3 regions of the Pseudomonas sp. GW822-FHT02D10 genome follow, and region 2 is predicted to be linked to each of the others. Evidence: predicted binding sites of a transcription regulator. Region 2 holds the regulator's gene; each other region holds the start of a gene.
The links. The regulator sigma-54, encoded in region 2, starts transcription at its own class of promoters, with help from an activator protein. The targets are predictions, from matches to a motif close to ANTGGCATNNANNTTGCTNT.
Positions count from the first base shown of each region.

Region 1 (2,267 bases), on a different contig from region 2:
AGAAGCACACCACGCCTGCTGCCAGACCGATAATCAGCGAGCCCATCGGGCCAACGGTGCCCGCGGCCGGAGTGATCGCAACCAGACCGGCAACCACACCCGAAGCGATACCCAGTGCGCTAGGTTTGCCGTGGGTCAGCCACTCGGCGAACATCCAGCCCAGGGCCGCTGCGGCGGTAGCGATCTGAGTCACCAGCATGGCCATACCGGCAGTGCCGTTGGCGGCTGAAGCGGAACCAGCGTTGAAACCGAACCAGCCGACCCACAACATCGCGGCGCCCATCAGGGTGTAACCGAGGTTGTGCGGAGCCATCGGCGTGGTCGGGAAGCCTTTGCGCTTGCCCAGTACCAGGCACGCCACCAGACCGGCGACACCGGCGTTGATGTGGACCACGGTGCCGCCCGCGAAGTCGAGCACGCCCCAGTCGCCCAACAGTGAACCCGGACCGCTCCAGACCATGTGCGCGATCGGCGCGTAAACCAGGGTGAACCAGATGCCCATGAACACCATCATCGCGGAGAACTTCATCCGCTCGGCGAACGCACCGACGATCAGCGCCGGGGTGATGATGGCGAAAGTCATCTGATAGGTGACGAACACCGCCTCGGGAAACAGCGCCGTAGGGCCGGTAATACTGGCAGGCGTGATGCCGGCGAGGAAAGCCTTGGCGAAGCTGCCGACAAAGGAATTCAGGTTGACGACGTTTACTTCCATGCCAGTCGTGTCAAACGCCATGCTGTAGCCATAAAGGAACCACAGGATGGTGACCAGGCCGGTAATGGCGAAGCACTGCATCATCAACGAAAGAACGTTTTTGGAACGAACCATGCCGCCGTAGAACAGCGCGAGGCCTGGAATAGTCATGAACAGCACGAGGGCAGTAGAGGTCAACATCCAGGCGGTATCGCCGGAGTTGAGGACTGGAGGCGCCACCGGGTCTGCCGCCATGGCCAGGCTGGGCATTACGATGGACAACAGGGCTCCTAGTCCTGCGAATTTACGCAGAGTCATATTGTTTTCTCCTGGGGCGTTGGGTTTGGTGGCTTAGATTGCGTCGGTATCGGTTTCGCCGGTACGGATGCGAATAGCCTGTTCCAGATTGACTACGAAGATCTTGCCGTCACCAATCTTGCCGGTGTTGGCCGCCTTGGTTATCGCCTCGATAACCCGGTCAAGATCCTTGTCGTCAATAGCGACATCAATCTTCACCTTGGGCAGAAAATCGACCACGTACTCCGCGCCGCGATACAGCTCGGTGTGACCCTTCTGCCGACCGAAGCCTTTGACCTCAGTGACGGTAATGCCCTGCACGCCGATCTCGGACAACGACTCGCGTACATCGTCCAGCTTGAACGGCTTGATGATGGCAGTGACTAGTTTCATGAAAACTCTCTCCCGAATTGGTGGACTTGCCCCAGGAAAACAAACCCGACTCAAGTCTAAGCGCAGTGCCTGGCTTTGTAACGCATCGTCGGCCCTACTCGCCCGACTGACGCCAGTTAACCGCTCCTGACGAAACTCCCCGCTCCGCCTGCCGCACTGCATTCGTCACAGCGACTGCATCAGTGCATAGGTCACAAGAGACTAAGCAGAAAGCTTGCCATCTCGTAAAAAACCAATGATTTCAATCCCTTGGTCGATGCCACGGGCGCCAATGCCCAATCGCCACCACCAATACGCACAACAACGGTGCAACAACGCCCGACAACATGCGCGAAAAGCGTGCATCCGTGCCCGCGCCATTGACTATAGACACTGCGTGATACACTGCCGGCCATTGTTTCCAGGACATTTCCCATGCTCGCGCCCAAAGACTTCCTCGACGCCCTGAGCGGCCACGCCTCCCGCCTGTTCAGCGGCGAAACCCCGCTGCCAAAAAGCGAAATCGAAAGCCAGTTCAAAGCCCTGCTGCAAAGCGGCTTCAGCAAGCTTGATCTGGTGAGCCGGGAAGAATTCGACAGCCAGATGGTCGTCCTGGCGCGCACCCGGGCACGGTTGGAGAGTCTTGAGACGAAAGTCGCCGAGTTGGAAGCCAGGCTGAATCCACCGGTGTAACAACTGTGTTCATCACGCCTAAATTTTCTTTGCATAGAGAACCGCCTGACTGGCGGTTTTTTTTGCATTCAAATCAATCGAGTGCCTATTGAACAGGCCTAAAAGGAATTGATACTTCAGGATCCGCCGACGCTCGCAACATCCTGCGAAAGTTTGGTTCCACTGCCAGCGCGCTAAAACACTACGCCGCAACTACCCTTCAAAAAACCGC
Region 1 is NZ_JBXAOB010000002.1:330,605-332,871, reverse strand. Features, by position in the region: gene AC1RPZ_RS04715 (ammonium transporter) at 1-1,012, opposite strand, end outside; gene glnK (P-II family nitrogen regulator) at 1,046-1,384, opposite strand; gene AC1RPZ_RS04705 (accessory factor UbiK family protein) at 1,799-2,056, shown strand.
Region 1: a site for sigma-54 is predicted at 1,587-1,606, ahead of glnK (P-II family nitrogen regulator). Genes of this name have one in related genera too.

Region 2 (2,267 bases):
AGCAGATCATTCATCACCTCAAGGCCAAGGGCATCGGCGTGCTGATCACGGACCACAACGTCCGCGAAACCCTGGACATCTGCGAAACCGCTTACATCGTCAACGATGGCCAGTTGATCGCCGAAGGCGACGCTGAAACCATCCTGGCCAACGATCTGGTCAAGGAAGTGTATCTGGGCCATGAGTTCCGCCTGTAAGCACTGAGGTGTCTGGCCTGTCGTCTGGGCACTGCCTCAATAAAACTTTGCATGCTTTTATTGTTACAGCGCTCTAGGCAAACACTTCAGTTTCAGGCATATAATTTGCTTATGTTTGGCGCTCCGGCGCCCTGTAGTGGATGGCGCATGTGCGCCGGCGAATTAAGGTGTTAAGCCCCTGCCATGAAACCATCGCTAGTCTTGAGAATGGGCCAGCAGCTGACGATGACACCGCAGCTGCAACAGGCCATCCGCCTGCTCCAATTGTCGACCCTGGACCTGCAACAGGAAATCCAGGAGGCATTGGAGTCCAATCCAATGCTCGAACGCCAGGAAGAAGGCGACGACTTCGATAACGCCGACCCGATGGCGGACAACATCGAGCAGAAACCCAACAGCGATATCCAGGAACCTTCCTACCAGGAAACCGCGCCCACGGTGGATAACCTCGAGGAAGGCGACTGGAACGAGCGCATCCCTAACGAGCTGCCGGTCGACACCGCCTGGGAAGACGTTTACCAGACCAGCGCCAGCAGCCTGCCGAGCAACGATGATGACGAATGGGACTTCACCACTCGCACCTCCGTCGGCGAGAGCCTGCAGAGCCATCTGCTCTGGCAATTGAACCTGGCGCCGATGTCCGACACCGATCGGCTGATCGCCGTCACCCTGATCGACTGCATCAACAATCAGGGCTACCTGGACGAAACGCTTGAGGAAATCCTCGAAGCCTTCGATCCGGAACTGGACATCGAACTGGACGAGATCGAAGCCGTCCTGCATCGCATCCAGCAATTCGAGCCTGCCGGCATCGGCGCACGCAACCTCGGCGAATGCCTGTTGCTGCAACTGCGCCAACTGCCCGCCAAGACCCCTTGGTTAGCCGAGGCCAAGCGCCTCGTCATCGACTACATCGACCTGCTGGGCAGCCGCGACTACAGCCAGCTGATGCGCCGCATGAAGCTCAAGGAAGATGAACTGCGCCAGGTCATCGAACTGGTACAGAGCCTCAACCCGCGTCCGGGTTCGCAAATCGAGTCCAGCGAAGCCGAATACGTGGTGCCTGACGTCATAGTGCGCAAAGACAACGAACGCTGGCTGGTGGAGCTGAACCAGGAGTCGGTTCCGCGTCTGCGCGTCAACCCGCAATACGCCGGATTCGTCCGTCGCGCCGATACCAGCGCCGACAACACCTTCATGCGCAATCAGTTGCAGGAAGCGCGCTGGTTCATCAAGAGCCTGCAAAGCCGCAACGAAACCCTGATGAAAGTCGCCACCCAGATCGTCGAGCACCAGCGCGGCTTCCTCGAGTACGGCGATGAAGCCATGAAGCCGTTGGTCCTGCATGACATCGCCGAAGCGGTCGGCATGCACGAGTCGACGATTTCACGGGTGACCACGCAAAAATTCATGCATACCCCACGCGGTATCTATGAACTGAAATACTTTTTCTCCAGCCACGTCAGCACCTCTGAAGGCGGTGAATGCTCGTCCACAGCGATCCGCGCGATCATCAAAAAACTGGTTGCTGCGGAAAATCAGAAAAAGCCGTTGAGTGACAGCAAGATCGCTGGTTTACTGGAGGCACAAGGCATTCAGGTGGCCCGCCGCACCGTCGCCAAGTACCGCGAATCCTTGGGGATCGCGCCTTCGAGCGAACGCAAGCGGTTGATGTGACGGGCTACGCCATAGCGTTCCAGGGTGTGTTCGAAAGTTTTTCGGACACGCTCTAGTGGCAGGCAAACCAGCCTGCCGCCTTATGCACTGGCAACGAAGGAGAAGCTGTATGCAAGTCAATATCAGTGGACACCAACTGGAAGTGACCGAACCCCTGCGCATCTACATCGGCGAAAAACTCGAACGATTAGAAAGGCATTTCGACAAGATCACCAATGTGCAGGTCACGATGACCGTCGAGAAGCTGCTGCAGAAAATCGAAGCCACACTGCATATCCCCGGTGGAGAAGTGGTCGCCAACGCTGAGCATAACGACATGTATGCCGCGATCGACGCCCTGACCGACAAACTGGATCGCCAACTCAAAAAGCATAAGGAAAAGACCCAGGGCCA
Region 2 is NZ_JBXAOB010000004.1:179,637-181,903, reverse strand. Features, by position in the region: gene lptB (LPS export ABC transporter ATP-binding protein) at 1-197, shown strand, start outside; gene AC1RPZ_RS08715 (RNA polymerase factor sigma-54) at 381-1,874, shown strand; gene hpf (ribosome hibernation-promoting factor, HPF/YfiA family) at 1,984-2,267, shown strand, end outside.

Region 3 (2,267 bases), on a different contig from region 2:
GCCGACCTACCTTCCTGAAGAAAAAGGCTTTGTTCGTGTCGCCCAGGTTCAAGGCTTCTGGAAGCTTGTTCCAAAAGGCGCTGACCAGGTCGAAGTGACCTATCAGGTTCACACCGAGCCAGGTGGCAGCGTGCCGTCCTGGCTGGCCAACAAGTTCGTGGTCGACGCGCCCTTCAATACCTTGAAAGCACTGAAAGAACGCGCCGAGAAGTAGTTCCGCGCTCTTTGGAAGGAGGCCGCCAACAGGCGGCCTTTTTCATCTCAAACCATCGGGTTTCGCGGGAACGATTGCCCGGCGCTCGGGGTCGAGATGTTGTAAGCCCATCTATGGGGCTTGTCGAGGAGGCACCGATGCAAAAGTGGGAAGTCACCTTCGTTGATGATCACGGTGTGCAGACCGTGGAGCAATTCGATTGCGAACAAGAACCCACGATGGAGCGGGCCGCGCAATTGATTCGTGCAAAACTTCTCCCTGTCCCGGCCGAGCTCGATCTCAATGATCTGGAGGGGCGAACCGATGATCCGACAGTCAAAAGTCTGAAAGATCAGAACAGCATTGAAATCCTCAGTATCACGTTAATTGCATAACCTCTTGATGCGACTCGCAAGCAGGCCTTGGCAGCAGCTCTGACTTGGGGCTACTCTGCAATCGAGATCAGCGAATGGATCGCTAAGGTCTGGTCTTGTCAGCTACATGCTTGTTTCCCGGCGGCAATCTGATTGCCGTATCGCCCTCACCATTCGGTTGTGGGCGCAGGGAGTACGGAAAGTCTATCCATCAGTTTGAGGAGGACGTTTCATGAGCACAGCCTATCAAGAAGACATCAGCAGCAGTGTGCTGCGCCGCATGAAAGAAGGCGGTTTTGATTTTTCACGGTTCCATCCCATCGAGTTCTACGCCATTTTCCCTGATGAGGAGCGGGCACGCAGGGCGGCAGGGCATTTTCGCGGTGAGTCCTTGAATGCGCAGGTCAGTGTGCGTGATGACGGTGCCTGGCATCTGGAGCTGAGCAAGGTGATGTACGCCACTTACGGCGGCATTGGCGACTTCGAGCAGGACTTTGAGGCGGTGGTCGAGCCTTTGGGTGGGATTATCGAAGGATGGGGCGTCAAGCAGGAGGTACGAGGGCTACTCGCATAACACTATGAACAGCGACAACACTCAGCAACGGCTGACCTCAGGGTTGGCCGTTTTCGTTTTCGGCTATTAAAAAATCAACGGATCGCAACCGTACACAAGCGGTGAAATCAACTCTGGCTATGCTGGTAATAGCCATGAGCATTGCTTTGCAATGAAGCGGGGGCGATCAGGTTGGGGCATTGGCCGCACAGGATTGGTGCGGCGTGTCTTGGGCGATTATCCAACCGATTGATAATAAAGCGTTTATGCCGCTGGCACGGGCCTTGCGAAGCCTAGGTGTCCGGGTGACAAGGAGTACGGCATGATCCGCACCTATTTTGATGAAATGTACGACGCCGGCGGCCTGGTCCGCCCGCATTATCGGGAGTTCGCCCGTTGGTTAGCTGAAACGCCTGACGAGCTTTTGGCACAACGGCGACGCGAGGCCGATCTGTTATTTCATCGTGCCGGGATAACCTTCACGCTCTATGGTGATGAGCAGGGGACAGAGCGCCTGATTCCCTTCGACACCATTCCACGCAGCATCCCCGCCAGTGAATGGCGGATCGTCGAACGCGGCTGTATTCAACGGGTCAAGGCACTGAACATGTTTCTTGCCGACCTGTATCACGAGCAGCGCATCATCAAGGCCGGCATCATCCCGGCCGAGCAAGTGCTGGCCAACGAGCAGTACCAGTTGGCCATGCAAGGGCTGGATTTGCATCGCGATATCTATTCGCACATCTCTGGCGTCGATCTGGTGCGTGATGGCGACGGCACGTACTACGTGCTCGAAGACAATTTACGCACGCCCAGTGGCGTCAGTTACATGCTCGAAGACCGCAAGATGATGATGCGGCTCTTCCCGGAGTTGTTCGCCGCCCAGCGCATCGCGCCCATCGATCATTACCCGAACCTGTTACTCGACACCCTGAAAAGCTCCAGTGCGCTGGACAACCCGAGTGTTGTGGTACTGACCCCCGGGCGCTTCAACAGTGCGTTCTTCGAGCACGCGTTTCTGGCGCGCGAGATGGGCGTGGAACTGGTGGAAGGTGCGGACCTGTTCGTACGCGATGACAAGGTATTCATGCGCACCACCGACGGGCCGAAATCCGTCGACGTGATCTACCGTCGCCTCGACGATGCC
Region 3 is NZ_JBXAOB010000010.1:73,031-75,297, forward strand. Features, by position in the region: gene AC1RPZ_RS17410 (START domain-containing protein) at 1-214, shown strand, start outside; gene AC1RPZ_RS17415 (hypothetical protein) at 352-588, shown strand; gene AC1RPZ_RS17420 (ribonuclease E inhibitor RraB) at 800-1,141, shown strand; gene AC1RPZ_RS17425 (circularly permuted type 2 ATP-grasp protein) at 1,443-2,267, shown strand, end outside.
Region 3: a site for sigma-54 is predicted at 1,270-1,289, ahead of AC1RPZ_RS17425 (circularly permuted type 2 ATP-grasp protein). Genes of this name have one in related genera too.